DNA from 4 places in the Streptomyces lasalocidi genome. Region 4 is predicted to be linked to each of the others. Evidence: riboswitches for the same ligand, from Rfam matches in the RefSeq annotation. Region 4 holds a riboswitch; each other region holds the start of a gene.
The links. Region 4 has a riboswitch for cyclic di-AMP ahead of E4U91_RS16560 (M23 family metallopeptidase). Riboswitches for the same ligand answer to the same signal wherever they lie in the genome.
Positions count from the first base shown of each region.

Region 1: another riboswitch for cyclic di-AMP. It lies ahead of E4U91_RS26035 (M23 family metallopeptidase); the one in region 4 lies ahead of E4U91_RS16560 (M23 family metallopeptidase).
Region 2: another riboswitch for cyclic di-AMP. It lies ahead of E4U91_RS21120 (C40 family peptidase); the one in region 4 lies ahead of E4U91_RS16560 (M23 family metallopeptidase).
Region 3: another riboswitch for cyclic di-AMP. It lies ahead of E4U91_RS14355 (LysM peptidoglycan-binding domain-containing protein); the one in region 4 lies ahead of E4U91_RS16560 (M23 family metallopeptidase).

Region 1 covers NZ_SZNQ01000001.1:5,771,747-5,779,453, forward strand. The annotation lists gene E4U91_RS26020 (DNA gyrase/topoisomerase IV subunit A) at 1-909, opposite strand, end outside; gene E4U91_RS26025 (M16 family metallopeptidase) at 1,246-2,631, shown strand; gene E4U91_RS26030 (M16 family metallopeptidase) at 2,628-4,016, shown strand; cyclic di-AMP (ydaO/yuaA leader) riboswitch at 4,238-4,401, shown strand; gene E4U91_RS26035 (M23 family metallopeptidase) at 4,415-5,167, shown strand; gene E4U91_RS26040 (GntR family transcriptional regulator) at 5,354-6,049, shown strand; gene E4U91_RS26045 (HPr family phosphocarrier protein) at 6,321-6,602, opposite strand; gene E4U91_RS26055 (bifunctional acetate--CoA ligase family protein/GNAT family N-acetyltransferase) at 6,781-7,707, shown strand, end outside.
Region 2 covers NZ_SZNQ01000001.1:4,657,397-4,665,103, forward strand. The annotation lists gene E4U91_RS21100 (LuxR C-terminal-related transcriptional regulator) at 1-158, shown strand, start outside; gene E4U91_RS21105 (C40 family peptidase) at 204-1,283, opposite strand; gene E4U91_RS21110 (hypothetical protein) at 1,752-2,105, shown strand; gene E4U91_RS21115 (tellurite resistance/C4-dicarboxylate transporter family protein) at 2,083-3,081, opposite strand; gene E4U91_RS21120 (C40 family peptidase) at 3,204-4,406, opposite strand; cyclic di-AMP (ydaO/yuaA leader) riboswitch at 4,414-4,589, opposite strand; gene pcrA (DNA helicase PcrA) at 4,820-7,291, shown strand; gene E4U91_RS21130 (M23 family metallopeptidase) at 7,391-7,707, opposite strand, start outside.
Region 3 covers NZ_SZNQ01000001.1:3,235,119-3,242,825, reverse strand. The annotation lists gene E4U91_RS14360 (LysM peptidoglycan-binding domain-containing protein) at 1-1,047, shown strand, start outside; cyclic di-AMP (ydaO/yuaA leader) riboswitch at 1,243-1,435, shown strand; gene E4U91_RS14355 (LysM peptidoglycan-binding domain-containing protein) at 1,440-2,168, shown strand; gene eno (phosphopyruvate hydratase) at 2,467-3,753, shown strand; gene E4U91_RS14345 (FtsB family cell division protein) at 3,869-4,351, shown strand; gene E4U91_RS14340 (DUF501 domain-containing protein) at 4,373-4,927, shown strand; gene E4U91_RS14335 (Ppx/GppA phosphatase family protein) at 4,924-5,865, shown strand; gene E4U91_RS14330 (DUF2382 domain-containing protein) at 5,969-7,021, shown strand; gene E4U91_RS14325 (NAD(P)/FAD-dependent oxidoreductase) at 7,607-7,707, shown strand, end outside.
Region 4 covers NZ_SZNQ01000001.1:3,708,628-3,716,334, forward strand. The annotation lists gene trmB (tRNA (guanosine(46)-N7)-methyltransferase TrmB) at 1-410, shown strand, start outside; gene E4U91_RS16550 (PrsW family intramembrane metalloprotease) at 517-1,920, shown strand; gene E4U91_RS16555 (aldo/keto reductase) at 1,987-2,931, opposite strand; gene E4U91_RS16560 (M23 family metallopeptidase) at 3,110-4,141, opposite strand; cyclic di-AMP (ydaO/yuaA leader) riboswitch at 4,151-4,308, opposite strand; tRNA gene E4U91_RS16565 (tRNA-Met) at 4,626-4,699, opposite strand; gene E4U91_RS16570 (dihydrofolate reductase family protein) at 4,776-5,906, opposite strand; gene E4U91_RS16575 (MarR family winged helix-turn-helix transcriptional regulator) at 6,014-6,529, shown strand; gene E4U91_RS16580 (GTP cyclohydrolase II) at 6,657-7,301, shown strand; gene E4U91_RS16585 (class I SAM-dependent methyltransferase) at 7,379-7,707, shown strand, end outside.

The DNA of each region.
Region 1 (7,707 bases), 2.1 Mb from region 4:
GACGTCGGCGATGCCCTGGAGCTTCTTCGAGCCCACCAGGTCCTTGATCTTGGCGATGACCTTCTCGGGGCCGACGGTGAAGGGCAGCTCGGTGACCACCAGGCCCTTGCGGCGCGCGGTGACGGTGTCCACCGACACGGTGGCGCGGATCTTGAACGTGCCGCGGCCCGTCTCGTAGGCGTCGCGGATGCCGTCCAGGCCGACGATCCGGCCGCCCGTGGGCAGGTCGGGGCCCGGGATGTGCCGCATCAGGGCGTCGAGGTCCGCGCCCGGGTGGCGGATCAGGTGCCGGGCGGCGGCGATCACCTCGCCCAGGTTGTGCGGCGGCATGTTCGTCGCCATGCCGACCGCGATGCCCGAGGCGCCGTTGACCAGCAGGTTCGGGAAGGCGGCCGGGAGCGCGACCGGCTCCTGCTCCTGCCCGTCGTAGTTGGGCTGGAAGTCGACCGTGTCCTCGTCGATCGACTCCGTCATCAGGCCCGTCGCCGCGGCCATCCGGGCTTCGGTGTACCGCATGGCGGCGGGCGGGTCGTCGTTGCCCAGCGAGCCGAAGTTGCCGTGGCCGTCGACCAGCGGCACCCGCATGGAGAAGGGCTGCGCCATGCGCACCAGGGCGTCGTAGATCGACGCGTCGCCGTGCGGGTGGAGCTTGCCCATCACCTCGCCGACCACGCGCGCGCACTTGACGTACCCGCGGTCGGGCCGCAGGCCCATCTCGTTCATCTGGTAGACGATGCGGCGGTGCACGGGCTTGAGTCCGTCGCGGGCGTCCGGCAGGGCGCGGGAGTAGATGACCGAGTACGCGTACTCGAGGAAGGAGCCCTGCATCTCGTCGACCACGTCGATGTCGAGGATCCTCTCCTCGAACGCGTCGTCGGGCGGCGGGGTCTTCGTGCTGCGGCGGGCCATCGCTGCCGGCTCCTCCTGGTTCCTGGTAGCTCGCCGACGGGGGCGCCCCTCCGGCTCGCTCGCTGAAGCGTGTGACGGGATCTGTAGCGTGTGACGCGATCTGTGCGGTCCATTGTGGACCGCGGCACTGACAACGCGGGCGAGGACCCGGTCCCGGCGGACCGGCCGGCCCGTGGACGCCCCTCCCCGCGGCTGACCGCAGGCTACGCGATCCGCTGTGGGCGTACGTGCGGCGGGAACTTCGCCGACCGTCGGCACGCTTGCATACAGTGACAGGACCGGTAGGAACAGCGCGGTTCGACGACCGCGTCCGCGATCGAAGGGACGTACATGCCCATGGGTCACACGGCCACAGCCCAGGCAGGCTCCGGGGGCCTGACAGCGACCGAGCACCGCCTGGCCAACGGCCTGCGCGTGGTGCTCTCCGAGGACCACCTGACCCCGGTCGCGGCGGTGTGCCTCTGGTACGACGTCGGCTCGCGCCACGAAGTCAAGGGCCGTACCGGCCTGGCTCACCTTTTCGAGCACCTGATGTTCCAGGGCTCCGCCCAGGTCAAGGGCAACGGCCACTTCGAGCTGGTGCAGGGCGCGGGCGGCTCGCTCAACGGCACCACGAGCTTCGAGCGCACCAACTACTTCGAGACCATGCCGGCCCACCAGCTGGAGCTCGCCCTCTGGCTGGAGGCCGACCGCATGGGCTCGCTGCTGGCCGCGCTGGACGACGAGTCGATGGAGAACCAGCGCGACGTCGTCAAGAACGAGCGCCGCCAGCGCTACGACAACGTCCCGTACGGCACGGCGTTCGAGAAGCTGACCGCGCTGGTCTACCCCGAGGGCCACCCGTACCACCACACGCCGATCGGCTCCATGGCCGACCTGGACGCGGCGACGCTGGAGGACGCGCGCGCGTTCTTCCGCACCTACTACGCGCCGAACAACGCCGTGCTGTCCGTGGTCGGCGACATCGACCCCGAGCAGACGCTCGCCTGGGTCGAGAAGTACTTCGGCTCCATCGCCGCGCACGACGGCAAGCCCGCCCCGCGCGACGGCTCGCTGCCCGACGTCATCGGCGAGCAGCTGCGCGAGGTCGTCGAGGAGGAGGTCCCGGCGCGCGCCCTGATGGCCGCCTACCGCCTTCCCCAGGACGGCACGCGCGCGAGCGACGCGGCCGACCTCGCCCTGACCGTCCTCGGCGGCGGCGAGTCCTCCCGCCTGTACAACCGCCTGGTGCGCCGCGACCGTACGGCCGTGGCGGCCGGCTTCGGCCTGCTGCGGCTGGCCGGTGCGCCCTCCCTGGGCTGGCTGGACGTGAAGACGTCCGGCGACGTCGAGGTGCCCGTCATCGAGGCGGCCATCGACGAGGAGCTCGCCCGGTTCGCCGAGGAGGGCCCCACGGCCGAGGAGATGGAGCGCGCCCAGGCGCAGTTGGAGCGCGAGTGGCTGGACCGGCTCGGCACGGTCGCGGGCCGCGCCGACGAACTCTGCCGCTTCGCCGTCCTCTTCGGTGACCCGCAGCTCGCCCTGACGGCCGTCCAGCGGGTGCTGGAGGTGACGCCCGAGGAGGTGCGCGAGATCGCCCAGGCCCGTCTGCGCCCCGACAACCGTGCGGTGCTCGTCTACGAACCGCTCGCCCCGGAGCACGTCGAGGACGTCGAGGGCACCGAAGACCCGGAAGCCGCGGCCACCGTGGAAGCCGACGACAACGAGGAGGCGGCCAAGTGACCGAGCTCGCCACGATGGACTTCCACCCCCGGCCGACCGCGGGCGAGGCCAAGCCGTGGGCGTTCCCCGCGCCCGAACGCGCCACGCTCGACAACGGCCTGACGGTCCTGCACTGCCATCGCCCCGGCCAGCAGCTCGTGGCCGTCGAGGTCCTGCTCGACGCGCCCCTGGACGCCGAGCCGGCCGGCCTGGACGGCGTCGCCACGATCATGGCGCGGGCCTTCTCCGAGGGCACCGACAAGCACTCCGCCGAGGAGTTCGCCGCCGAGCTGGAGCGCTGCGGCGCCACCCTCGACGCGCACGCCGACCACCCCGGTGTCCGGCTGAGCCTCGAAGTGCCCGTCTCGCGCCTGTCCAAGGGGCTCGGGCTGGTCGCCGACGCGCTGCGCGCGCCCGCGTTCGCCGACGGCGAGGTCGAGCGCCTGGTGCGCAACCGCCTCGACGAGATCCCGCACGAGCTGGCCAACCCCTCGCGTCGGGCCGCCAAGGAGCTCTCCAGGCAGCTGTTCCCGGCGACGGCCCGCATGTCGCGCCCGCGCCAGGGCACCGCGGAGACGGTGGGGGCGATCGACGCCGCGGCCGTGCGCGCCTTCTACGAGCGGCACGTCCGCCCCGCCACGGCGACCGCCGTCGTCGTCGGCGACCTCACCGGCGTCGACCTGACCGCGCTGCTCGGCGACACCCTGGGCGCCTGGACCGGCTCCGCCGCGCAGCCGCGTCCCGTGCCGCCGGTGACCGCCGACGACACCGGGCGCGTGGTGATCGTGGACCGGCCCGGCGCCGTCCAGACGCAGCTGCTCATCGGCCGGATCGGTCCCGACCGGCACGACCGCGTGTGGCCGGCGCAGGTGCTCGGCACGTACTGCCTCGGCGGCACCCTCACCTCCCGCCTGGACCGCGTCCTGCGCGAGGAGAAGGGCTACACGTACGGCGTACGGGCGTTCGGCCAGGTGCTGCGTTCCGCGCCGGACGGGTCGGGCGCCTCGATGCTCGCCATCAGCGGTTCCGTCGACACGCCCAACACCGGTCCCGCGCTGGACGACCTGTGGAAGGTGCTGCGCAGGCTCGCCGAGGAGGGCCTGACCGACGCCGAGCGCGACGTCGCCGTGCAGAACCTCGTCGGGGTGGCGCCGCTGAAGTACGAGACCGCCGCGGCGGTCGCCGGCACGCTGGCCGACCAGGTCGAGCAGCACCTGCCCGACGACTACCAGGCCACGCTCTACCAGCAGCTCGCCGCCACCGGCACGGTCGAGGCCACCGCGGCCGTCGTCAACGCCTTCCCGGTGGACCGCCTGGTGACGGTCCTCGTCGGTGACGCCGCCACGATCAAGGAGCCCGTCGAGGCGCTGGGCATCGGCGAGGTGACCGTGGTCGCGGCCGAGTAGGCCGAGTAGGCCGACCGAGCCGCGTCAACACCGCGTGCACCACAGGGGTCCTGGGCGACGGAAGCGTCACCAGGGCCCCTGCGTGTCCGAATTGGGCGAGTGGTTGCCGCTCTGCGCTGTGGGATGCGCTACAAAAGCCCGGTTCCGTTTGGGAATCGGGGGCGAGCCCTTCTAAGTTCATCCGGGCTGTCCGTCAGGCAGTGCGCCGCATCCGCGGCACCGGACAGTCATCGCCGAGTCCCCGTACGGCGCGAGCCAGGGGAGCCGGGGACCCATCCAGTCCCTGGGGTGAATCGGGCGCCCGCGCGTGTCGCGAGGGGGCCCGTAGGAGACCTTCCTGCTCCGAACCCGTCAGCTAACCCGGTAGGCGAGAGGGAAGGAAAGGAACGCACCACTACATGGCGTTCAGCTGCGCCACGGGTAAGCACCGTCGACCCGGCCGTCTCCAGCGCACCACCGCCCGCGCGGCGGGCGTCGCGGCACTCACCACCACCGGCGTCCTGGCCACCGTGGCCTCCCCGGCCCTGGCCGCCGAGCCCACCGTCGAGCAGACCGGGCTCATCCCCGTCCTCACCGTGAACGACTCGGTCGCCCAGCAGGTCGACGACCAGGCCGCCGCGCAGAAGCAGGCGGCCGCGGAGAAGGCCGCCGCGGAGGCCGCTCGCCAGCGGGCGGTCGAGAAGGCGAAGCAGGAGCGCGAGGCCCGGGCCCGCGCCGCCCGCGAGGCCGAGCGCAAGCGGCTCAACATGTTCGTGACGCCGATCGCGCACTCCTACGTGTCCACCGGGTACCGCACCGGAGGCTCGCTGTGGTCCTCCGGCACCCACACCGGCATCGACTTCCACGCCGCGAGCGGCACCGCCGTGCACGCGGTCGGCCTCGGCACGGTCGTCGAGGCCGGCTGGGGCGGCGCGTACGGCAACCAGGTCGTGATCCGCATGAGCGACGGCGTGTACACCCAGTACGGGCACCTGTCGTCCGTGGCCGTCTCCGTCGGCCAGACGGTCGTCCCCGGCCAGCAGATCGGCCTCTCGGGCGCGACCGGCAACGCGACCGGCCCGCACCTGCACTTCGAGGCGCGCACCACGGCCGAGTACGGCTCGGACATCGACCCGATCGCCTACCTGCGCAAGCACGGCGTGGACGTCTGACACCACCCGGCTAAGACGCTGCGGCCCCGGCTCCCCGAGCCGGGGCTTTCGCGTTTCTCCCGCCCCGCTGTCCAAAAAATATCCCTGGATTCCGGACCGGCGTCGGAAATTGCGGCCGTTTGCATTAGAGTCGCTGAGCACACGTCCACCATCGACGTTTCACGGGGATTAATGCGGAGGTCGGTCATGCGCATTCCCGCGCACTCGGTGTGCACGGCCATCCGCGACGACATCGTCGCGGGTGTCTACGAGCGCGGAGGCCGGCTGACCGAGGAACTCCTCGCCCGCCGTTACGGCGTCTCGCGGGTCCCCGTCCGGGAGGCCCTGCGCACCCTGGAGGCCGAGGGCTTCGTGGTCACCCGGCGGCACGCGGGCGCGTGCGTCGCGGAGCCGACCGAGCAGGAGGCCGCCGACCTGCTGGAGATGCGCCTGCTCCTCGAACCGCTCGGCGCCTCCCGGGCCGCCCACCGGCGCACCGAGGCGCACCTGAAGGTGCTGCGCGGCCTGGTGCGGCTCGGCCAGGAGCGGGCCCGGCGGGGCAGCAGCGACGACCTGCGCTCCCTGGGCGGCTGGTTCCACGAGACGCTCGCCCAGGCCTCGGGCAGCCACGCCCTGACGTCCACGCTCACCCAGCTGCGCCACAAGATCGCCTGGATGTACTCCGTGGACGCCCCCGCGAGCCCGGCGGACACCTGGGCGGAGCACGGCGCGATCGTCGACGCGGTGGCGCGCGGTGACGGCGAGCGCGCGCGGGCGGTCACGGCGCTGCACACCGAGCGCTCCGCGGTCGCGCACCGGCTGCGCTTTTCCGGCGGCGGGGACCGCCAGGACCGTGTGAGGACTTCGCAACATCCCGTAAACACGTCGGGCCCGCGGCATTAACACGAGCGCCGTATACAAAGAAGAGTTATTCGACGGCCGGGTATTCGGGCTGTCTTTTCGTGCGTCCGCCGTGAATTCGCGGCGGCGCTCCTCCCGTGCGTCCGCGCGCGGAATTCCGGGCGCTCGAGCATTTCCCCGGCGGTAGCGCGGCACGGGGTGAATACGGCCGTAGGCGTCCCGAAGAACGACGAACCGCGACGCCCGGTGCGGGCGACGCGGTTCGTCGTACGGCGGTGGGTGCCTCCCCGCGCGGGGGGCGACGGCCCGGTGCTCAGACGGTCTCGGGAAGCTCCTCGAGCCCCTCGGCGACCAGCTTCGCCAGTCGGTCGAGGGCGGCGTCCGCGCCCTCGGCGTCGGAGGCGAGCACGATCTCCTCGCCGCCCTGGGCGCCCAGGCCCAGCACGGCCAGCATGGAGGCCGCGTTGACGGGGTTGCCGTCGGCCTTGGCGATCGTCACGGGGACGCCTGTGGCCGTGGCGGCCCGGACGAAGATGGAAGCGGGGCGGGCGTGGAGGCCCTCGGCCCAGCCGACGTTGACGCGGCGCTCAGCCATGTGATGCTGCCCTTCAGTGTCTCAGGGTTGTCTAGACCAGTGTTCCACATCGTGACGCGTGCCCTCGGGGCCCTGTGATCCCCTCGGGAGTGGGCGCCGGGCCGCGGCCTCGACCCGAGCTGCGTCCTCCACAGACTGCCTCGCGCCGTTGTCGTACGCGAGCCGTACGCTGGGCCCCATGCAGAGCGCCTCGGACCGGCCGGAGTACCCCGCCCACTGGGAAGCCGACGTGGTGCTGCGCGACGGCGGCACCGCGCGCATCCGCCCCATCACCGTCGACGACGCCGAGCGCCTGGTCAGCTTCTACGAGCAGGTGTCGGACGAGTCGAAGTACTACCGCTTCTTCGCGCCCTACCCGCGCCTGTCCGCCAAGGACGTCCACCGCTTCACGCACCACGACTTCGTGGACCGGGTGGGACTCGCCGCCACGGTCGGCGGTGAGTTCATCGCCACCGTACGCTACGACCGGATCGGCGCCGACGGCATGGCCGCCTCCGCGCCCGCCGACGAGGCCGAGGTCGCGTTCCTCGTCCAGGACGCCCACCAGGGCCGGGGCGTCGCCTCCGCCCTGCTCGAGCACATCGCCGCCGTCGCCCGGGAGCGCGGCATCCGCCGCTTCGCCGCCGAGGTGCTGCCCGCCAACACCAAGATGATCAAGGTGTTCACCGACGCCGGCTACACCCAGAAGCGCAGCTTCGAGGACGGCGTCGTCCGCCTGGAGTTCGACCTGGAGCCCACCGAGCGCTCCCTCGCCGTGCAGCGCGCGCGGGAACAGCGTGCCGAGGCCCGCTCGGTCCGGCGGCTGCTGGCACCCGGCTCGGTCGCCGTCATCGGCACCGGCCGCACGCCCGGCGGCGTCGGCCGCGGCCTGCTGCGCAACATCCGCACGTCCGGCTTCACCGGACACCTGCACGCGGTCAACAAGGCGTTCCCCGACGACCTCCGGGAACTCGACGGTGTGCCCGCCCACCGCTCCGTGCGGGACATCGACGGCCCCGTCGACCTCGCCGTCGTCGCCGTCCCCGCCGAGCACGTGCCCGAGGCCGTCGCCGAGTGCGGCGCCCACGGCGTGCAAGGACTCGTCGTGGTCTCCGCCGGGTACGCC
Region 2 (7,707 bases), 950 kb from region 4:
GGCTCATCGCGCGGGGCTACGCCTACAAGGAAATCGCCAAGCAGCTGTTCATCTCGGTGAAGACGGTCGAGTCCCACGTCTCGGCGGTCCTGCGCAAGCTCCAGTTGTCCAACCGCCACGAGCTCACCCGGTGGGCGACGGCCCGGAGACTTGTCTGAGCGAGCAGCTCCCGGTGACCGCATGCGCTGACACCCTCGGCCCGTTCACGCCACCCGGGTCGCTCCCGCGAACGGCATTTCGTCGATGGGGGCGATGCGCACCGGGGCCGAGGGGTTCGGGGCGTGGATCATCCGGCCGTTGCCGACGTACAGGCCGACGTGACTGATGCCGGAGTAGAAGAACACCAGGTCGCCGGGGCGGAGTTCGGAGCGCGAGACCCGGCGGCCGGCGTCGATCTGGGCGTAGGTGGTGCGGGGCAGGGAGACGCCGGCGGAGCGGTAGGCGGCCAGGACGAGTCCCGAGCAGTCGAAGGCGTTGGGGCCGGTCGCGCCCCACACGTAGGGGCTGCCGAGCTTGGAGTAGGCGTAGGCGACGGCCGCGGCGGCGCGGGAGGTGGGGGCCTGGGCGGTCGCGGAGCCGGGTGCCGCGAGGCCGGTGCGCGCGCCGGGCGCGGTGCGTGAGGCGCGGCCGGAAGCACCGGAGGCCGCGGTGTCCGCCGCGATGCGGGCGCGTTCCCGGGCGGTCAGCCGGGACAGCAGCCGGCGGGCCGCGTCCAGCTTGTCGGTGACCGTCTTCTTCTGCTGCTGGAGCTCGGCCCGCCGGGTCTTCAGGGCGGACAGTTCGACGCGGGCGGCGCCGCGCACCTGCTCGATCTCCCGCAGCTGCTTGCGGACGCCGGCGACGGCGGCCGACTGGCGGTCACCGGCGCGTTCAGCGAGGGCGACGCCGTCGAGGTACTGGTCGGGGTCGTCGGAGAGGGCCAGTTGCACGGCCGGGTCGAGCCCGGCGCTGCGGTACTGCGCGGCGGCCACGGAACCCAGCGCCTCGCGGGCGGAGTTGAGCCGCTCTTCCTTGCGTGCGGCCTCGTCCCGCAGCGACTCCAGCCGCTGTTCGGCCTGGTGCGCCCGCTCCTTGGCGCCGTTGTACTTCTCGGTGGCGACCTCCGCCTCCTGGTAGAGCTTGTCCACCTTGGCCTTGACCTGCGCCGGGGTCAGCGCCGGTTCGGCGTGGCCGGTGCCGTCGAAGGCGGTCGCGGTGGCCGCGCCGGCGAGCGCGAGGGTGGCCGCGGTGCGGACCGTATGGCCGCCGAGCGAGCGCTGTCGGGACTTGCGGTGCGCTGCCACGTGGGACTGCACGTCCTTTCGTACGACCGTCCCCCGCCCTCGTGAGGGGCGAGGTGCCGGGGAGCTCGGGCCCGGCCGCGGGGGACGGCGGGCGGGTCCGGCGACGCCCCGCACGGGGGAGCGGGGGCGCCGCCGGACCTTTCGGCGGTGGTGCCCGACCGCCGCCCTGGCCCGGGCGGCGGTGGAGAGCCGGTCACCTGGGGGAGGACGCTAGGCCCGTCCGTGTCGACCCGGTGACGAGATGTACGGAAATGACACGAGTGGATCGAGCGAGGACCGCATGTGACCGTGTCGGAGGTCCGGCGGCGTCGACTTCGCGGGGCGCGCTGACCGATGTGGGGAAGGGGAGGCGCGAGGGAGGGGCGCGCTGCTATGGACGCATATATGCGAGTGGGTGGATGTGCCGTGGGCGCTTGTCACGGGGCCGGTGTCGAGGGGCGTCCGGGCGGCTGATTAGAGTCCGGCCCCATGGACGTACTCATCCATCTCTTCGTCGGCCTGCACATCATCGGCATCGCCGCGCTCCTCGGCGGCTTCCTGACCCAGATGAAGGCGATGGGCCGGGGCACCGCCCGCTTCGTTCCGGCCATGCTGCACGGCGCGGCGACGATGCTGGTCACCGGCGTGATCCTGGTCGGCCTCAACCAGGCGGACGACCAGCACGTCAACAACGTCAAGATCGGCGTGAAGCTGGCGCTGCTGATCGTGATCCTCGGCCTCGTCTACGTGAAGCGCGACGACGAGAAGGTGGACAAGGGCCTGTTCGGCCTGGTCGGCCTGCTGACCGTGGCCAACGTGTTCATCGCGGTCCTGTGGACCTAGCAGGTCCCCACCCGCGCGAGGCGAGCGCCGCCCGGGCCGTGGTGAGCGCTCCCGCCGCCACGGCCAGCCAGGCCGCGACCGCGATCCACAGCAGCACCTGCCCCGGCCCCTTGAGCCAGGGCACGTCGAGGGCGGGGGCGACCGACAGGGTGGCCACGGCCGTCATGCCGAGGGGGAACACCGTCGACCAGCGGCGCACGTCGTAGCCGGGGCGCCGCCACAGCAGCTCCGCGGTCAGCAGGACCACGAACCACGCCAGGTCGAGCACCAGCAGTGCCCCGGTGACGGTGCGCAGGACGTCGGTGTCGTCGCCGTTCCACAGGTACAGGCCGGCGTCGTCCGCGGCCAGCAGCTTCGTGCCCGCCAGCGCCGAGATCGCGAGGGCCCCGCCGGCCACCCAGTGGTCACCGGCGCCCGTGGCGATCTGCCGCAGGTCGAAACGGCTGAGGGCGAAGAGGTAGAGCAGCAGCCCCAGCCAGAAGAACACCAGCGCCGTGTGCGCGAGCCACGCCACCGCGTCGGCCCGTGCCAGCGTCGCCCCGAGCACGGCGAGCCCCTCGGTGGCCACACAGCACAGGAACACCGCTCCCGGCATGCGCGGCCGCACGTGCCGTACGACGCGCACCAGCAGCACCGGCCAGAGCAGTGCGGAGAGCGCCAGCAGCGCCGCGGCGAGCGACTGCCACCCCGCCACCGAGATCCTCGTCCCGAGGACCGTCGTGGCCGCCACGGCCGTCAGCGCCCCGGGCGTGCCCGCATCGGCCAGCCACCGCGCACGGTCGCGCGCCAGCCGTACGACGAAGTCCGCCGCGAGCGCGACCCAGGCGACGGCGGTCACCAGCAGGGCGAGGCGGGACAGGAGGTCGTGGCCGGTGAGGCGCAGCCCGACCGACAGGATGCCGGTCGCCATCACGGCGGCCCCGGCAGCGGGCGGACGGTGCGCCCACCAGGCGCGCAGAGGTGAGGTCCCGGACATGCGCCCGATGCTAGGCCGTGTCCGCAAAGTCGCGCTTGCCCCGCGAAAGCCGACACGACCCGGGAAGCGTCGGGCGCCGTGCGAGCGGGCCACGCGCGCGTGCGCCCGTGAAGACGCCGCCGCTACGCCGGCCGCACCACGCTGTGGATCGCCGACTCGCCGTCGTAGTAGACGGACTCCTCGCGGACGTACGCGCCGGGCTTCGGGGCGTGGATCATCATGCCGTTGCCGATGTAGAGGCCGACGTGGCTGACGTCGCCGTAGAAGAAGACCAGGTCACCGGGCCGGGCCTGGGAGATCGGGACGGTGGTGCCCGCGTCGACCTGGTCGTAGGTGGTGCGTGGGAGGGTGACGCCGGCGGCCTTCCAGGCGGCCTGGGTGAGGCCGGAGCAGTCGAAGGAGCCGGGGCCGGTGGCGCCCCAGACGTACGGCTTGCCGATCTGCGCGCGGGCGAAGGCGAGCGCCTTGTCGGCCCTGGTGGCGTAGGCGGGGTCCGTCGCGGCCGAGCCCGCGGACGGCGAGGACGTCCCTGAGCCCGCCCCCGACCCCGACCCTGATGCCGCCCCCGACCCGGACCTGGACCCGGACGCGCTCTCCTGCTGGGCCGCCCGCGCCGCGGCCTGCTGCTTCGCCAGCGCGGCCGCCTGGCGTGCGGCCTCCTCCTGCTTGCGCTTCTCGATCGCGGCGAGCCGCGCCTTCTCCTGCGCCGTCAGCTGCGCCAGCAGCTCGCGCGCGGCCGTGAGCTTCTGCTGGACGGTGGCCTTGGCGGTCCGCAGGTCGCTCTGCGTGTCGGAGAGCGTCCGCAGGCTCTGCGAGGCCTCCTGGCGCTTCTTCATCGTGGCCGCCTGCTCGGTCACGTAGTCGTCGACCGCGCTCTTCTGCCGTTCGGTCATCCGCCCCATGAGCTGGGTCTGGTCGAAGTAGTCCTGCGGGGTGTCGGCGAGCAGGAACGTCGCCGTGCCGGGGGTGGTGGCGCCGGTGCGGTACTGGGCGGCGGCGAAGGTGCCCAGGTCCTCGCGCGCGGTGTTGAGCTCCTGGGTGCGCCGGGCGACGTCGTCGAGGAGGCCGTCGACGCGCCGGCGCTGGGTGGCGGTCTGCTCCTTGGCGGCGTTGTACTTCTCGGTCGCCGACTCCGCCTGGCGGTACAGGTCGTCGACCTTCTTCTCGACCTCTTCCAGACTGGGCCTGCCGTCGTCGGCGGGCGCGGCGTGCGCCGTCTGGGAGAGCAGGGCCACCGAGGTGAGGGCGGCGGTGGCGAGGACGGGCGGGCGTATCCCGGCCACCCGTGGTCCCGCGGAGCGGGGCTTGCGGTGCTGCGACGCCAAGGGAGGCGACTCCTTCCACGGTCCGCCTACCGGGTTAGCTGTCGGGTTCGGGCGGTCGGTCGGAAGGGTTGCCCTACGGCCGTGTCCCCCCGCGGGAGGACGGGCCGATTCACCCCAAGGATCTCGGTGGGTCCCCGGCTCCGGCTGCCGTCGGGGGCGGGCCGGACTCGGCGGAGGCCGCGCGGCCCGGCGACGTTCGCCGGTGGGTGTCGTACGGCCTGCCGGAACGGTAGCCAACGCGTGGGGCGCCTGGGAAGGTTGACGGGTGATATGCCCGATACATTTTCGTGACCTCGGCGTGTCCGGATCTGCACCGGAGCACAGTGTGTCGCGAAGGGCGCGGAGCGTCACGACTGCCCAGTTTCCGGGAGGGCGACCGGGGTGTCAGTGGGGCCCCCTAGACTCGTAGAGCGATGAGCAGCCTCTTTGACGACAGCTTCCTGGCGAACCTCCAGGCCCCGCGGGGCCACGAGGAGGAACCTCCGCCGCCCCCCGAGGACGATCACCTGCCGGAACCGCTTCCGGACGATCTGTTCGCCGGGAAGTTCGACGCGCCCCCGGACCGGGAGACCCACTACCGCGACGGCGCCCCGCGCCCGGTGCTCGACCCGGCGGCGCTCCTGGACGGGCTGAACGACAACCAGCGCGCCGCGGTCGTGCACGCCGGCACGCCCCTGCTCATCGTCGCCGGCGCCGGCTCCGGCAAGACCCGCGTGCTCACCCACCGCATCGCCCACCTGCTCGCCGAGCGCGACGTCCACCCGGGCCAGATCCTCGCGATCACCTTCACCAACAAGGCCGCGGGCGAGATGAAGGAGCGCGTCGAGCAGCTGGTCGGCCCGCGCGCGAACGCGATGTGGGTCATGACCTTCCACAGCGCGTGCGTGCGCATCCTGCGCCGCGAGAGCAAGAAGCTCGGCTTCACCTCGTCCTTCTCGATCTACGACGCCGCCGACTCCAAGCGCCTGATGGCGCTGGTCTGCCGTGACCTGGACCTCGACCCCAAGCGCTTCCCGCCCAAGTCCTTCAGCGCCAAGATCAGCAACCTCAAGAACGAGCTGATCGACGAGGAGGACTTCGCCGCCCAGGCCACCGACGGCTTCGAGAAGACCCTCGCCCAGGCCTACGCCCTGTACCAGTCGCGGCTGCGCGAGGCGAACGCCCTCGACTTCGACGACCTGATCATGACGACGGTCAACCTGCTGCGCGCCTTCCCGGACGTCGCCGAGCACTACCGCCGCCGCTTCCGGCACGTGATGGTCGACGAGTACCAGGACACCAACCACGCCCAGTACGCCCTGGTGCGCGAGCTGGTCGGCAGCAGCGAGCACGCCGTGGACGTGCCGCCCGAGGCCGTGGTCCCGCCCGCCGAGCTGTGTGTCGTGGGCGACGCCGACCAGTCGATCTACGCCTTCCGCGGCGCGACCATCCGCAACATCCTCCAGTTCGAGGAGGACTACCCGGACGCGACGACGATCCTGCTGGAGCAGAACTACCGCTCCACGCAGACGATCCTGTCCGCCGCCAACGCGGTCATCGAGCGCAACGAGTCCCGCCGCCCCAAGAACCTGTGGACCAACGCGGGCGCGGGTGCGCGCATCACCGGCTACGTCGCGGACAACGAGCACGACGAGGCGCAGTTCGTCGCCGACGAGATAGACCGCCTGGTCGACGCGGGGGACGCCAAGGCCGGGGACGTCGCCGTCTTCTACCGCACCAACGCCCAGTCCCGTGTCTTCGAAGAGGTGTTCATCCGCGTCGGCCTGCCCTACAAGGTCGTCGGCGGCGTCCGCTTCTACGAGCGCAAGGAGGTCCGGGACGTCCTGGCCTACCTGCGCGTCCTCGCCAACCCCGAGGACTCGGTGCCGCTGCGCCGCATCCTCAACGTCCCCAAGCGCGGCATCGGCGACCGCGCCGAGGCGATGATCGACGCCCTCTCCCAGCGCGAGAAGATCAGCTTCCCGCAGGCGCTCAAGCGCGTCGACGAGGCGTACGGCATGGCCGCGCGCTCCACCAACGCCGTCAAGCGGTTCAACGCGCTGATGGAGGAGCTGCGGACGATCGTCGAGTCGGGCGCCGGTCCCGCCACGGTCCTGGAGGCCGTGCTGGAACGCACCGGGTACCTCGCCGAGTTGCAGGCGTCCACCGACCCGCAGGACGAGACCCGCATCGAGAACCTCCAGGAACTCGCCGCCGTCGCCCTGGAGTTCGAGCAGGAGCGCGGTGAGGGGGAGACGGGCACGCTGGCCGACTTCCTCGAGCAGGTCGCGCTGGTCGCCGACTCCGACCAGATCCCCGACGAGGAGCAGGACGGCTCCGGCGTCATCACCCTGATGACCCTGCACACCGCCAAGGGCCTGGAGTTCCCGGTGGTGTTCCTCACCGGCATGGAGGACGGCGTGTTCCCGCACATGCGCGCCCTCGGCGAGACCAAGGAGCTGGAGGAGGAGCGCCGCCTGGCCTACGTCGGCATCACCCGCGCGCGGGAACGGCTCTACCTGACCCGCTCGACGATGCGCAGCGCCTGGGGACAGCCGTCGTACAACCCGCCGTCGCGGTTCCTGGAGGAGATCCCGGGCTCGTACGTCGACTGGAAGCGCACGGGTGCGCCGGCCGCGTCCGCGGCCTCGGGCGTGGCGGCGTCGCTGTCGTCGACCCGGTCGCGTTCGTCGGCCTCGGGCGCGTCCGGCTTCGCCACCCGGCGCACCGCGGAGCAGCCGGTGGTCGCGCTGGCCGTGGGCGACCGGGTCACGCACGACCAGTTCGGGCTCGGCACCGTCGTCGGGGTCAAGGGCACCGGGGCGAACGCGGAGGCGACGATCGACTTCGGCGACACCAAGCCGAAGCGGCTGCTGCTGCGGTACGCGCCCGTGGAGAAGCTCTGAGGTGGGCCGGCTCCGAGGCGAGTGGGCCCGGGGCGGGGACGCCTGACGTGACATGACGAAGCCCCCGCTGACGGGCGGGGGCTTCCAGCGGCTTCCGGCTCAGGTCGGGTCCAGGCCGTGACTGCGCAGCCACGGCAGGGGGTCGATCGCCGAGCCGCCACCGGGCCGTACCTCGAAGTGCAGGTGCGGGCCGGTGGAGTTGCCGGAGTTCCCGGAGTACGCGACGGGCTCGCCGGCCTTGACCGTCGTCCCGGAGGGGACGCGGTAGCTGGAGAGGTGGCAGTACCAGGTCTCCGTGCCGTCCTTGGCCGTGATGATCATCATGTTGCCGTAGGCGCTGTTCCACTGCGTGCGCACGGTGCCGTCGGTCGCGGCCATCACGGTGGTGCCGTAGGAGACGGGGAAGTCGATGCCCG
Region 3 (7,707 bases), 470 kb from region 4:
TCCGGGAACGGTCGTCACCGTCGCCCCCGTCAGGCCCCGGCCCTCCTCGTCGCGGCCGGCGTCACCGGCTCGGCCATCGCCATCCCGCTCCTCGCCGCCTCCGGCGCCAGCGCTGCCGACGGCACGGTCTGGGACACGGTCGCCGAGTGCGAGTCCGGGGGCTCCTGGAGCGCCGACACCGGCAACGGCGAGTACGGCGGCCTGAGCCTCACCCAGGCCGACTGGGAGTCGTACGGCGGACTGGCCTACGCCCCGAGCGCCGACCAGGCCAGCCGCAACCAGCAGATCGCCGTGGCCCAGAAGGTCCTCGCCGACCAGGGCGTCGGCGCCTGGGGAACCTGCGGCCTGACGTCGGGGCTCACCCAGCAGAACGGCGCGCTGGGCGTGGACACCGGCGTGGCAGGCGACGCGTCGCAGGCACCGCTTCCCGGCGGGCTGTCCGACTCCTCCAAGGAGACCACGGACGCCACCGGTTCGGGTGATTCGTCCGACTCGTCCGGGTCGGCGTCCTCCACCCCGACCGGCGACACGGGCGCCACCCCGTCCGACTCCGCCTCTTCCGGCCCCTCTTCGCCCGCTTCGTCCGTTCCGTCGGACACGTCCACGGTGCCGGGTGCGTCCACGGGTGCGGACAAGGGTGGCGCCGCCGCGCAGGCGCCGGACAGCTCACCCACGGGCAGCCCGTATGCGGACGTTCCGGACAAGTCCGAGCAGGGCGTGGGGTCCTGGAGCCTCGTCGACACCGGTGCCGCGGCCGACACGACCGACAGCGCGCCCGTCACGGCGTCCGGCACCGGCAAGCACCGTGGCGGCAGTGCCGAGGAGGCCCCGGCCGAGGACGGCACCAGCACCGCCTCCGTCGGCCGCCACGCGTCCCCCGCGGGCGAGGGCTACCTCGTCCACCCGGGTGACTCCCTCGAGTCCATCGCCGACTCCCTTGACCTCGCGGGCGGGTGGCGTGCGCTGTACGCGGCGAACAAGGACGTCATCGGCGCCGACCCGAGCAGTATCGTCCCCGGTCAGACCCTGTCTCTAGGGGCCGAATAGGGCGAAAAACCCCGGGAGTTCACGTCATGCTTCGCTATTGAATGTCCGGTTTGGCGAAAGTGTGGGATGAGTCTCAGAAGCCCTGATCGTCTTTGAAATTCCGTCGATCACCTGTCTACGGTCGAGATCGCTCGGCAACCCGAGCCCCGGCCGTCGCAACGCCGAATCCTGCCAGCGGCAGCCCGGGAACAGTCGTCGCGTCAAGCGCCGTAGGCAGGAGCGGGGGACCCAAGGTAAGTGCCGGGTCCGGTAGTTGAGAGGCCTTCGAGGCCGCCGACGCCGGGACCGGCTTGGGGTGGAGCCGCGCCGTCCGAGAGGGGGGTGCGGCCGGGCAACTCAACCGGCCCGAACCCGACAGCTCACCTCGCAGGCGTCGGTGAGGGGATCGATCCATGCTGTTTTCCGGCAAGGGCAAGCACCGTCGTCCGTCCAAGGCCACCCGCGCCGCCGCGCTCGCCGGCGTCACCGGTGTCGCCATCGCCGCACCGCTGATGGCGGCCGGCAACGCCTCCGCCGCCACCACCTCCGAGTGGGACGCCGTCGCCCAGTGCGAGTCGGGCGGCAACTGGTCCATCAACACCGGCAACGGGTACTACGGCGGCCTGCAGTTCTCGGCCTCCACCTGGGCCGCGTACGGCGGCACCGCCTACGCCTCCACCGCCGACCGCGCCAGCAAGTCCCAGCAGATCGAGATCGCCGAGAAGGTCCTCGCCTCCCAGGGCAAGGGCGCCTGGCCGGTCTGCGGCAAGGGTCTGTCGGGCGCCTCCACCGGCGGCTCCTCGAGCTCCTCCAGCAGCTCCTCCGGCTCCAACTCCTCGAACAGCGGCTCGAGCTCCACCTCGACCCGCTCCAGCGAGGACCAGGCCGCCTCCCGCTCCAGCGAGCGCCCGGCCGCCTCGACGCAGAAGACGCAGAAGTCGCAGAAGACGGTCACCACCCCGACCGGCAAGAAGGTCAAGAAGGGTGACGGCGAGTACAAGGTGGTCGCGGGCGACACCCTCAGCACCATCGCCGCGAAGCACCACGTCCAGGGCGGCTGGGAGAAGCTGTTCCAGCTGAACAAGGACATCGTCGAGGACGCCGACCTCATCTACCCGGGCCAGCAGCTGCACCTGAAGTGACAGCCGGCTCGTGACCGAAGCACAGCGCCCTCACATCCGGGTCCTCCATGGTGGAGGCCCGTGAGGGTCCCCCGTCCCCACGGGCTCCCCGCCCCGGTGCGTTCTCCCCCGTACGCACCGGGGCGGGGTTTTTCGTGTCCTGGTTGCCGCACCGGGGTTTTGTTCAGTTCAGGAACAATTTACTCTCGGTTCTGTCCACGAGGTGGCCGATCGGCTGGCCGAAGCGCCGGAGCCGGTTAGGCTCATCTCGCAGAGCCACTGCGGTACTGCGTGTACCCGCGTCACATCCACGAAGGAGATGCTCGTGCCGTCCATCGACGTCGTCGTAGCCCGGGAAATCCTGGACTCCCGAGGCAACCCCACGGTCGAGGTCGAGGTCGGCCTCGACGACGGCAGCACCGGCCGTGCCGCCGTCCCGTCCGGCGCCTCCACGGGCGCCTTCGAGGCCATCGAGCTCCGCGACGGCGACCAGAACCGCTACCAGGGCAAGGGCGTCGAGAAGGCCGTCCTCGCCGTCATCGAGCAGATCGGCCCGGAGCTCGTCGGCTACGACGCCACCGAGCAGCGCCTGATCGACCAGGCCATGTTCGACCTGGACGCCACCGACAACAAGGGCTCGCTCGGCGCCAACGCCATCCTCGGCGTCTCGCTCGCCGTCGCCCACGCCGCCTCCGAGGCCAGCGACCTGCCGCTGTTCCGCTACCTGGGCGGCCCGAACGCGCACCTGCTGCCGGTGCCGATGATGAACATCCTGAACGGCGGCTCGCACGCCGACTCCAACGTGGACATCCAGGAGTTCATGATCGCCCCGATCGGCGCGGAGTCCTTCTCCGAGGCGCTGCGCTGGGGCACCGAGGTCTACCACACCCTCAAGGCCGTCCTGAAGTCCAAGGGCCTGTCCACCGGCCTCGGCGACGAGGGCGGCTTCGCCCCGAACCTCGGCTCCAACCGCGAGGCCCTCGACCTCATCCTCGAGGCCGTCAAGCAGGCCGGGTACGTCCCCGGTGAGCAGATCGCGCTGGCGCTCGACGTCGCCGCCTCCGAGTTCTACAAGGAGGGCAAGTACGTCTTCGAGGGCAAGGAGCGCTCCGCCGCCGAGATGACGGAGTACTACGAGGAGCTGGTGGCGGCCTACCCGCTGGTCTCCATCGAGGACCCGCTGTTCGAGGACGACTGGGCCGGCTGGAAGGTCATCACCGAGAAGCTGGGCGACAAGGTGCAGCTGGTCGGCGACGACCTGTTCGTCACCAACCCCGAGCGCCTGGCCCGCGGCATCGAGGAGGGCGCCGCCAACGCCCTGCTGGTGAAGGTGAACCAGATCGGCTCGCTCACCGAGACCCTGGACGCCGTGGAGCTGGCCCAGCGCAGCGGCTACAAGTGCATGATGTCCCACCGCTCCGGCGAGACGGAGGACGTCACCATCGCCGACCTCGCCGTCGCCACCAACTGCGGCCAGATCAAGACCGGCGCCCCGGCCCGCTCCGAGCGCGTCGCCAAGTACAACCAGCTGCTGCGCATCGAGGAGATCCTCGACGACGCCGCGGTGTACGCCGGCCGCAGCGCCTTCCCGCGCTTCAAGGGCTGAGCGGGCCGGCACTGGGCCTTTAAGGGTCAAGGCTGCGCCAGTCGTACGTACGTCCCCGTACCGGTCCCGTACCGTGTGCGGGGACGTACGCGCGTGTGAACGGGAGGTCGGCGACATGGCCGTGAAGGACCGGGACCGGTTCTCCACCGCGACCCGGCTGCGGCTGCTCGGCGAGCAGACGGCGGCCCGGGTCTACCGCTCGCAGACCCGGCGGCAGGCCCGCCGCTCCCGGCTCACCAGCCGCGCCGCGCTGCTGGCGCTCGTGCTGTGCTCGCTGGTGGTCGCCCTGGCGTACCCGATGCGCCAGTACGTCTCCCAGCGCGCCGACATCGCCGACCTGCAGCGTGAGAAGCAGCAGGCCCGCCAGCGGGTGGAACAACTGCGCGACCTCAAGGCACGCTGGCAGGACGACGCGTACGCCGAGCAGCAGGTCCGGCTGCGACTGCACTACGTGATGCCCGGCGAGACCGGGTTCGTGGTGGTCGACCCGGACGCGGCGAGGAAGTCCCGCGCCGACCTCGGGGCCGCCGACCGGCCCTGGTACTCCAACGTCTGGGACGGCGTCGACAAGTCCGACGCCTCCGGCCGGAAGAACTGACAGAGAGACACACCCCGAAGCATGGAAACGCCCCCGCCGACCACGCCGCGCACCGAGCCCACCGACGCGGACGTCGAGGCCTTCAAGCAGCAGCTCGGGCGTCCGCCGCGCGGGCTGCGCGCCATCGCGCACCGCTGCCCGTGCGGCAGCCCGGACGTCGTGGAGACGGCGCCCCGCCTGCCCGACGGCACGCCCTTCCCGACGCTGTACTACCTGACGTGCCCCCGGGCGAACTCCGCCATCGGCACGCTGGAGGCCAACGGCGTGATGAAGGAGATGACCGAGCGGCTCACCACCGACCCCGAGCTCGCCGCCGCCTACCGCGCCGCGCACGAGGACTACGTCAGGCGCCGCGACGAGATCGAGGAGCTCAAGGGCTTCCCCAGCGCCGGCGGCATGCCGGACCGGGTGAAGTGCCTGCACGTCCTGGTCGCGCACGCGCTGGCCGCGGGCCCCGGGGTGAACCCGCTGGGCGACGAGGCGCTCGCCATGCTGCCCGAGTGGTGGCGCAAGGGCAGCTGCGTGGTGCCCGACCGGCAGACGACCGGCCAGTCCGTCCAGGGGGAGGCCCGATGACCCGCGTCGCCGCCATCGACTGCGGTACGAACTCCATCCGGCTGCTCGTCGCCGACGCGCACCCGGAGACCGGCGAACTGACCGACCTGGACCGGCGCATGACGATCGTGCGGCTCGGCCAGGGCGTCGACCGGACCGGGCGCCTCGCACCCGAGGCGCTGGAGCGCACCTTCGCCGCGTGCCGCGAGTACGCGGCGGTGATCAAGGAGCACGGGGCGGAGCGCCTGCGCTTCGTGGCCACCTCCGCCTCCCGGGACGCCGAGAACCGCGACGAGTTCGTGCGGGGCGTGCTGGACATCCTGGGCGTCGAGCCCGAGGTCATCACCGGCGACCAGGAGGCCGCGTTCTCCTTCACCGGCGCCACCAAGGAGCTGACCGGCCGCGACGACCTGGCCAAGCCGTACCTGGTGGTGGACATCGGCGGCGGGTCGACCGAGTTCGTCGTCGGCGACGACCGGGTGCGGGCCGCCCGCTCCGTGGACGTCGGCTGCGTCCGGATGACCGAGCGCCACCTGGTGGTCGACGGGGCGGTGACCGACCCGCCGACCGAGGAGCAGATCGCGGCGATGCGCGCCGACATCGAGGCGGCCCTGGACCTCGCCGAGCAGTCCGTCCCGCTGCACGAGGCCCGCACGCTGGTCGGCCTGGCGGGCTCGGTCACCACGGTCTCGGCCATCGCCCAGAACCTGCCCGAGTACGACTCCGCCCGCATCCACCACTCCCGCGTCTCCCGCGACCGGGTCCGCGAGATCACCGAGCGGCTGCTGCGCTCCACCCACGCCGAGCGCGCGGCCGTCCCCTCCATGCACCCGGGCCGCGTCGACGTCATCGGCGCCGGCGCGCTGGTGCTGCTGTCGATCATGGACCGGATCGGCGCGGAGGAGGTCGTGGTGAGCGAGCACGACATCCTCGACGGGATCGCGTGGTCGGTGGCGTGACGGAAGAGGGCGGACAAGGGTAATTCGGAGTGATTAGCCCGTTTCATCCCTTCTGCGGAGGTCTACCCGCCTGGTGTAGCTCCACTAGAAGGGTGAGCGAACCATGATCCGTAGAGAGCAGATCGCATCCGTCCTGGATCACCCCGTCATGGACGAGGAGGGGCACAAGATCGGGGACGCCAAGCACGTCTTCCTCGACGACACGACCGGCGCGCCGGAGTGGGTGTCGGTGAAGACCGGCTTCTTCGGCAGCAACGAGTCCTTCGTCCCCGTGCGTGAGGCCCGGGTGGTGGACGACCACATGGAAGTCCCGTACTCCAAGAGCAAGGTCAAGGACGCCCCGAACGTCGACGTCGACAGCGGGGGGCATCTGTCGGAGGACGAGGAGCACCGGCTCTACGAGTACTACGGCATCGACTGGGACATGTCCTGGGCCCAGGACGACCGGCCCGGCGAGGGCGGCCGCACCCACGACGAGGGCATGGGCACGGACATGGGCACCGGCATGGGCACGGACATGGACGCGGACACGGACCGGTCCGGCATGACGGGCGGCACCGCCGCCGGGACCGCCGGCGCGGCAGGGGCCGCAGGCATGGCCGGCACCGCAGGCATGGCTGGCACGGCCGGTACGGCAGGCAGGGCCGGGGCCGATGCCGGGGTCCGGCGGGACGTCGGCACGGACGACGACGCCATGACGCGCTCCGAGGAGCAGATGCACGTGGGCGTCGAGCGCCGTGAGGCGGGCCGCGCCCGGCTGCGCAAGTACGTGGTGACCGAGGAGGAGGAGCGCACGGTCCCGGTCCGCCACGAGGAGGCGCGCATCGTCCGTGAGCCGATCACCGAGGAGAACCGCGACGCCGCGCTGTCCGGCCCGGACATCGCTGAGGCCGAGCACGAGGTGGTGCTGCACGAGGAGCGGCCGGTCGTGGAGACCGAGGCCGTCCCGGTGGAGCGCGTGCGCCTGACCACCGAGGAACTGACCGAGCGGGAGACCGTGCGCGGCCCGGTGCGCAAGGAGCGCATCGAGAGCAGCGCCGACGAGGCCGACGAGGAACTCGGCTTCGCCGAGGACCGCGCCCGCGACGAGGACCTCGGCTACGGCGAGGGCCACGGGTTCGACGACGGCCGCGGCGCGGGTCCGGGGCGCGCCTGAGCGGCCGCCGCACGGGCGGAACGGGGCAACCGGGGCCGGCGGTCCGCCGCCGGCCCCCTCGGGTCTCGAGCCGGACCCCGGTGGATCTCGACCCACCCCTGGGGCCGGCCCGCGCACGGGGCGCCGCCCCTGGCCTTCCGGGGGCCCGATACCCCCTGGTCAGCCGCCTCCGTTGAGCGAGCCGGACCACGCCTGAGCGGGTCCGGAAGGGGCCCGGAGGGGCTCCGGCGACAAGCCGTCGGGAAAGTTCGTGAAGTTCTTCACAAGGAAATCCGTCGCGACGACCCCATGAGCGCCTTCGGATCACCCCTACAGAGCCCGAACTACCCTTTGAACATGTTCAGAAGAGGGTGTGCGGCCCCCTTCGCATCACGCACCCCAGACGGTGTTTCCCCTCCCTCACGGACCCCTCCGGAAGCCAGAGAGGCAGCTCACGCGGCATTGACAACGGGGTGTACCGGACAACGGTTCCCGTCGTCCGCGCCCCTCCCGGTGAAAAGGGCCGCGGAGTGTAGCACAGGCACTGGGGAAGCTTGTGAAGGGGCGCACGAGGTACCCCCTCCATCCGGGTGGATACTCGATGCCATGAGCACCACGGAGCGTCCCAGGATCCTCGTAGTAGGCGGTGGGTACGTAGGCCTGTACGCAGCTCGGCGCATCCTCAAGAAGATGCGCTACGGCGAGGC
Region 4 (7,707 bases):
TCGCCGAGCGCGGCGGCCTGTCCAACGTGCGGGTGGCCAACGGCGACGCGATCATCCTGCTGCGCGAGATGCTCACCCCGGACGCGCTCGCCGGGCTGCGCGTCTACTTCCCGGACCCCTGGCCCAAGAAGCGCCACCACAAGCGCAGACTCATCCAGCCCGAGTTCCTCTCGCTGGCCGCGACCCGCCTGCGGCCCGGCGCGGTCCTGCACTGCGCGACCGACTGGGAGCCGTACGCCGAGCAGATGCTCGAGGTGCTCGACGCCCACCCGGACTTCGAGAACACCCGGCCCGGCGGCGGGTTCGCGCCCCGGCCCGGCTTCCGGCCGCTGACCCGCTTCGAGGGCCAGGGCCTGGACAAGGGCCACGTGGTGAACGATCTGCTGTTCCGCCGCGTACAGCACCGCTGACCGCCCGCTCGCCGCCGTACCAGCCCGCACCCGTCAAGGCACCGCCCGCTCCGCGCCCGTCGAGGCACCGTCGCGGGCGGCGCCGTCCCTCGTTAGGGTCGATGCCGTGGCCATCAGTCCCCCGTACCCGCCGTACCCGATCCCTCCCGACGGCCCCGCCGGGGGCGGGGCGCTGCGGCACGCGCACTGGTGGCAGCGCACCTGGGTGCGGTACGGCGCGCTCATCACCCTGCTGACCCTGTCCGGGCTGGTGATCCTCGCGCTGGTGCGGCAGCAGACCGGCACCGAGGGCTTCCTGGTCGGCCTGGGGCTGGCCGTGCTGCCCGTACCGCTGCTGATCGCCGCGTTCCGGTGGCTGGACCGGGTGGAGCCGGGCCCCTGGCGCAACCTGGTGTTCGCGTTCGCCTGGGGCGCCTGCGCGGCCGCGCTCATCGCCATCGTCGCCAACAGCTTCGCCACCAAGTGGATCGCGACGGCGACCGCCGACCCCTCCGGCGCGGACACCCTGGGCGCGACCGTCATAGCGCCGGTGGTGGAGGAATCCGCCAAGGCCGCCGCCGTGCTGCTCGTCTTCCTCTTCCGCAGACGGGACTTCACCGGGATCGTCGACGGCGTCGTCATAGCCGGGGTGACCGCGACCGGGTTCGCGTTCACCGAGAACATCCTCTACCTGGGCACGGCCTTCGGGACCGACCAGCTCACCGGCGACCGGGGCATCCCCTCGGTCACCGCCGCGACCTTCTTCGTGCGCGTCGTCATGTCCCCGTTCGCGCACCCCCTGTTCACCGTCCTCACCGGCATCGGCTTCGGCATCGCCGCGCTCTCCGGCGAGCGCCAGCACGTGCGGCGCGTCCTGCTGCCGCTGTCCGGGCTCCTGCTCGCCATGGGCATGCACGCCCTGTGGAACGGCTCCTCCACCTTCGGGCAGTTCGGCTTCTTCGCGGTCTACGGCGCCTTCATGGTGCCCACGTTCGGCGTGCTGACCTGGCTCGTCGTGTGGACGCGGCAGCGCGAGCTGCACACCGTGCGCGAGGAGCTGCCCGCCTACGCCGTCGCCGGCTGGCTGTCCCCGGCCGAGCCGTACGCGCTCGGCTCGATGCGGGCACGGCGGCTCGCGCGCACCTTCGCCAAGAACCACGGGGGCAGGCCCGCCGCCCGGGCCGTCGCCGAGTACGAGGCCTACGCGACCTCGCTGGCGTTCCTGCGGCACCGGGGGCGGCTGGGCCGGGCCGGGGCCGACTTCGTCGTCCGAGAGGGCGAGCTGCTGAACGAGCTGTGGCGCCGGCGCGAGATCGCCCGGCCGGCGCTGGAGTACGCGGGCCGGGTGGCGGCCCCCATGCCGGTGCCCCCGGCGGCCTGGCCGGGACACGGCTTCGGGTACGGGTACGGGTACGCGCAGGCGCCGGGACAGGGATACGCCCCGGTGCAGGGACCGGGGCACGCCCAGGGGCACGGATACGGGTATCCGGCGAGCGGCCCGCACCCCGCGTACAACCCGTACCGGACGTGACCCCACCGGGCCGCGGGACGTCCGGCCCCGCCGGATCACCCACCGGGGACCACCGGTGGCGCGGTCCTACGCCGACGCCTCCGTCAGCGCGTCCAGTTCCCCGTCCGTGAGCTCCAGGTCCGCCAGCGCCAGCAGGTCCGGGAGCTGGTCGGTCGTGCGGGCCGAGGCGAGGGGGGCGGCGACGGTGGGCTGGGCGGCGAGCCAGGCCAGGGCGACCGTGGCGACCGGCACCTCGTGGGCGGCGGCGACCTCGTCGAGCGCCGTGAGGACGCGGCGGCCCCGCTCGGTGTCCAGGTGCTTGCCCGCACCCGCGGCCCGTGCGCTGTCCACGGTGGTGCCCGGGCGGTACTTGCCGGTCAGGAAGCCGGAGGCCAGGGCGTAGTAGGGGACGGCGGCCAGGCCCTCGCGCTCGGCCAGGTCGCGCAGCGCGCCCTCGTAGGTGTCGCGGGACACCAGGTTGTAGTGCGGCTGGAGGGCGACGTACCGGGCCAGGCCCTCGCGGTCGGAGAAGGCCAGGGAGGCGCTGAGCCGCTCGGGGGAGATGTTGGACGCGGCGATCTGGCGGACCTTGCCCGCCGTCACCAGCTCGTCGAGCGCGCCGATGATCTCCTCCACCGGCACCTCGGGCTTGTCGAAGTGGGTGTAGTAGAGGTCGATGCGGTCGGTGCCCAGGCGGCGCAGGGAGGCGTCGGCGGCGGCCTTGATGTTCGCCGCGGTCAGGCCCTGGTAGTCGGGGTGCTGGCTGACCTTGGTGGCGATGACGACGTCGTCGCGCTTGCCGCGGGACGCGAGCCACTTGCCAATGATCGTCTCGGACTCGCCGCCGCTGTTGCCGTCGACCCAGGCCGAGTAGGAGTCGGCGGTGTCGAGGAAGTTGCCGCCGGCTGCGGTGTAGGCGTCGAGGACGGCGAAGGAGGCGGTCTCGTCGGCCGTCCAGCCGAAGACGTTGCCGCCGAGGGCGAGCGGGAAGACCTCGAGGTCGGAGGAACCGAGTTTACGCAGAGCAGTCATGCCCTGTTCCAACGACCGGCCGGGGGGCGGTCATCCCGTCGGCCCGCAAACTTCACGTAAACCGGAACGGCCGCCGCCGGTTCCGGGACGGGGGTGCATGGGCCGGCCGGTCCGGGGAACCCGGTCCCCGGCCGGCCGCCCGATCAAGGGACGGGTCAGGGGGCGGGCCAGGGTCGGGTCAGGGGGTCAGGCCCTTGTCCCGCAGCCACGCCATCGGGTCGATCCCGGTGGCCGCGCCGCCGGGGTGGATCTCGAGGTGCAGGTGCGGCCCGGTGACGTTGCCGGTGGCGCCGACGCGCCCGATGACGTCGCCGGTGCCGACCTTCTGGCCGGCGCTGACGCTGATCGAGGACTGGTGGCAGAACCAGACCTCGGTGCCGTCGTCGAGGGTGAGGATCGTGCGGTAGCCGTAGGCGCCCGCCCAGCCCGCCTCGGTGATCGTGCCGCTGTGCACGGCCTTGATGAGGGTGCCGGTGGGCGCCGCGAAGTCCAGGCCGGTGTGGTAGCCGGAGGACCACATCGAGCCGGCCTGGCCGAACGTCGAGGTGATCGTGTACGACGACGTCGGCAGCGTGTACTGCTTGGCCAGCTCGGCCAGGCGCGCGGCCTCGGCCACCTTGGCGGCCTGCTCCTCGGCCTTCTTCTTCGCGGCGGCGGCCTTGGCCTGGGCCTCCTGCTCGGCCTGGGCGGCGGCGTCGGCCTCCGCCTTGGCCGCGGCGGCCTCGACGACGGCGAGCGCCTTGGTGTCGACCTGCGTCTGCTGCGACTCGGCCTGCGCCATGATCCGGGTGCGCAGGGCCTCACCGGCGTCGGCGGTGCCCTGGGCGGTGTCGTCCGCGGTGCTTCCGAAGGTGCTGAGCGCCGCGGGGGCGGCTTCCTGCGGGGCGTCGTGGTCGGAGATCAGCGAGCCGACGGAGGGCAGGTCGGGCAGCGAGATGGAGACCGGCGGCTTGCCGGTGTTGGCGCTGGCCATGCCGCCCGCGCCGACGGCGGCGATGACGCCGACGCCGAGGACGGTGGAGCTGCGGGCGAGTCCGCCGCGCTGCTTGGCGACGCGGTGCCGGCCGCGTACCGGACGGAGGGAGTCCGCGGTGGGGTTCCACTCCTCCCAAGGGCCCTCGTCGACGCGCTGACCGCCGTAGGCGAACGTCTCCGTGGGACGCTGGCTCGGCAGCGAGGGGGCTTCTGGGGCAGGCCGGTTGGACGCCACGCGGGCGCGCTCCTTTCCTTCCGTCGCCTACCGGGTTAGCTGACGGGTTCGGAGCGGGAAGGTCTCCTACGCGCGTATACCGGCCGCTGGTGGGCGGCGGCTTCCGCGTGATTCACCCCAAGGTGGTGGTTCCCCGGTTCCCTTGCGGGATTCGGCGCGTGCGCACGGAGCCGCCTTCGGTGACGGCTGGGACGACCGCGCTGCGTTATCGAACGTTAATAGACACGGAGGCAGCTTTCCAAGCCGTTCCGCTTGATCAACAACATTTTTGACCTGGACTTTCCTGCCACGACCGGGGAAAAACGGGCGAGTTGGCGGGGAATCAGGGTGCCCAGGGGAAGAGATCAGTAGTCACCGGTCGTTTGATAGTGACTCAGTTGTGATGCGAAGGGCGGTCGGACACTCACGCAGAGTGAGGGCGCGCGGGAGGCTGCGGAAACACCGAGGGCCGGAACCCTTTCGGATTCCGGCCCTCGGTCTTCAGTAGCGGGGACAGGATTTGAACCTGCGACCTCTGGGTTATGAGCCCAGCGAGCTACCGAGCTGCTCCACCCCGCGGCGATGACTCCACTGTACGCCATGTGCGGGACCAAAAGCGAAACGGTTGTCCAGGGCGCCCGGACGGGCACCGGGCTCACCCCAGGAGGTGCCGGTTCGGCTCCTTGGCCCGCCCCTCGTACTCGGGCAGTACGACGACGTCGGCGCCCCCCGCCGCCAGCAGCCCGTTGCCGTCCGCCGCCTCGACGAAGGTGTCCGGCTCGCGCCAGGCCGTGACCACCCGGCGCACCCCCGCGTCGAGGATGAGCCGGGCGCAGGGCGCCGGGCGGGAGGCGCGGCGGGCGCACGGCTCGAGGCTGCTGTAGACGGTCGCGCCGGCCAGGCGGGGGTCGGCGGCTCCGAGCTTGGCCAGGGCGGCCTCCTCGGCGTGCACCACCGGGTCGCCGCCCTCGCGGGAGTGACCGCGGGCCAGTTCGGTGCCGTCGGCGGCGACGACCACCGCGCCGACGCTGAACGCGGTGTCCGAGGGCGGGCACCGGTCGGCCAGGTCGCAGGCGAGGGCCAGCCAGCGGCGGTCGGCGGCGGAGGGCAGCGGGCCGGTGCCGGGGGCGGTGGGCTCGTAGCGCATCAGGACGACGTCCTCGATCCGCCGCGTCTCCACCAGCCGCAGCCGTCCGCCCTGATAGGCGCCGGGGCCGAAGAGGCGGGGGGCGTCCGGGTCGCCGACGAACAGGGGCGCGAGGACGAGCTGGAGCTCATCGGCGAGGCCCTGCTGGAGCAACTGGGTGTGGATCGTGCCGCCCCCCTCGACCATGAGGCGGCGCACGCCCCGTGCGTCGTGGAGGTGCTCCAGCGCGCGGCGCCAGTCCAGGTCGGGTCCGAGGGCGGCCACGTCGGCGGCGATGCCGGCGGCGCGGGCGCGGTCGGCGCCCCGGTCGGTGGTCAGCAGGAGCTTGTCGCCGCCCGTGTGCCAGAACCGCGCGGCCGGGTCGAGGTCGCCGGAGGCGCTCACCGTCACCTTGAGCGGGTAGGCGGGCCGGCCGGCGGCGACCCGGGCGGCTCGGCGCCCGGCGGAGTTGACCAGCAGGCGCGGGTTGTCGGCGCGCAGGGTGCCGGCGCCGATGAGGATGGCGTCGACGGACGCGCGCACCTCGTCGACGCGGTCGAAGTCGGCCGGGCTGGACAGCAGCAGCCGCTCCGGGCCGGTGTCGTCGAGGAAACCGTCGAGGGAGACGGCGGCCGAGAGCAGGACGTACGGGTACGGCATGGGGCGCGCTCTCTTGTGGGACGGGCGGGACCGGCGGGCGTGGCGCGACCGGGAGCCTCCCGGGACGCAGCCTTGGTTCAAATCTGAAGCAAACCTACACTGGCGGCATGACGACCCGCTGGCTGACCTCCGACGAGCAGCGCGCCTGGCGTGCCTACATGGCGGCCGCCCTGCTGCTGGAGGACACGCTCGACCGGCAGCTCCAGCAGGACGCCGGCATGCCGCACCTGTACTACTCCCTCCTGGCCAACCTCTCCGAGGCGCCCGGGCGGCGGCTGCGGATGACCGACCTCGCCGAGCGGTCGAAGATCACCCGCAGCCGGCTGACCTACGCGGTCGCCCGGCTGGAGAAGGACGGGCTGGTGCGGCGCGAGCAGTGCCCGTCGGACAGGCGCGGCAGCGTGGCCGCCCTCACGGACGAGGGCATGGCGGTGCTGGAGCGCACCGCGCCGGGCCACGTCGAGACGGTCCGCGCGTCGCTGTTCGACCGCCTCAGCCCCGAGCAGGTGGGGCAGCTGGAGGAGATCTGCTCGCGGATCGCGGGCGGGCTCGTGGACGGGGCGCAGGAGGGGGGCGGCCCGGAGGACCTGCCGTGGAAGCGGCGCTCGTCGCCCTGTGCGTGAGCGCGGCGGGGCGGGCCGGAAGCCCATTGCTTCAAACTTCAAGCACAGGTAGGGTCGGGCTCCGAGGATCTGCTTCAAATCTGAAGCAGCAGGAGGGCGGTGCGCCGCCCAGGACCCGGAGAACCGCATGCCCGCTGACCTCACCGCCGCCACGCCGCGCGCCCGCGTCCGGGTCCCGCTGCGCTTCCACGACGGTTACGCCGTCGACGCCGACCTCGTCACCTTCGACGGCCTCGTCGACGGCCGCGAGCACATCGCCGCCGTCCTCGGCGACCCCGCCCCCGGCAGCACGCCCCTGGTGCGGCTGCACTCCGAGTGCCTGACCGGGGACGTCTTCGGCTCGGCCCGCTGCGACTGCGGCCCGCAGCTGCGCGAGGCCGTCGAGCGCATAGCCGAACGCGGCGGCGTGCTGCTCTACCTGCGCCAGGAGGGCCGGGGCATCGGCCTCTACAACAAGCTCGACGCGTACGCCCTCCAGGACCAGGGCCTGGACACCTACGAGGCGAACGCCGCCCTCGGCCTGCCCGAGGACGCCCGCGACTACACGGCCGCCGCCCAGATGCTCCGCGCCCTCGGCGTCACCCGCCTGGACCTGCTCTCCAACAACCCCGACAAGGCCGACCAGCTGCGCGCGCTGGACATCGACGTCCACGACCGCGTCCCGACCGGCGTGTTCACCACCCCGCACAACGTCCGCTACCTGCGCGCCAAGGTGCTGCACACCAGCCACACGCTGCCGCTCGGGGACCTGACGGAACTGCACGCGGGCTGAGCGCGGGCGGAGCCCCCGGCTGGCGCCGCCCGGGAGGCCCGGCGTACGGACCCCGGGGCCGGGGGTAGGCACCGGACGTGACGAACCCGCCCTCCCCGCAGCAGAATCCGGCCGCCCCGGCGACCCGCCGCAGCTACGACACCGTCGCCGAGCGCTACGCCGCCGACATCGGCGCCGAACTCCCCGGCAAGCCCCTCGACCGCGCCCTCCTGGACGCCTTCGCCGAAGTGACCCGGCACGGCCCGGTGGCCGACGTCGGCTGCGGCCCGGGCCACGCGACGGCCCACCTCGCGGGCCGGGGCGCGGCGGTGACGGGCCTCGACCTCTCCCCCGGGATGTGCGCCGTGGCCCGCCGCGGCACCGGACTGCCCTTCGCCGTGGCCGACATGACCGCCCTGCCGCTGCG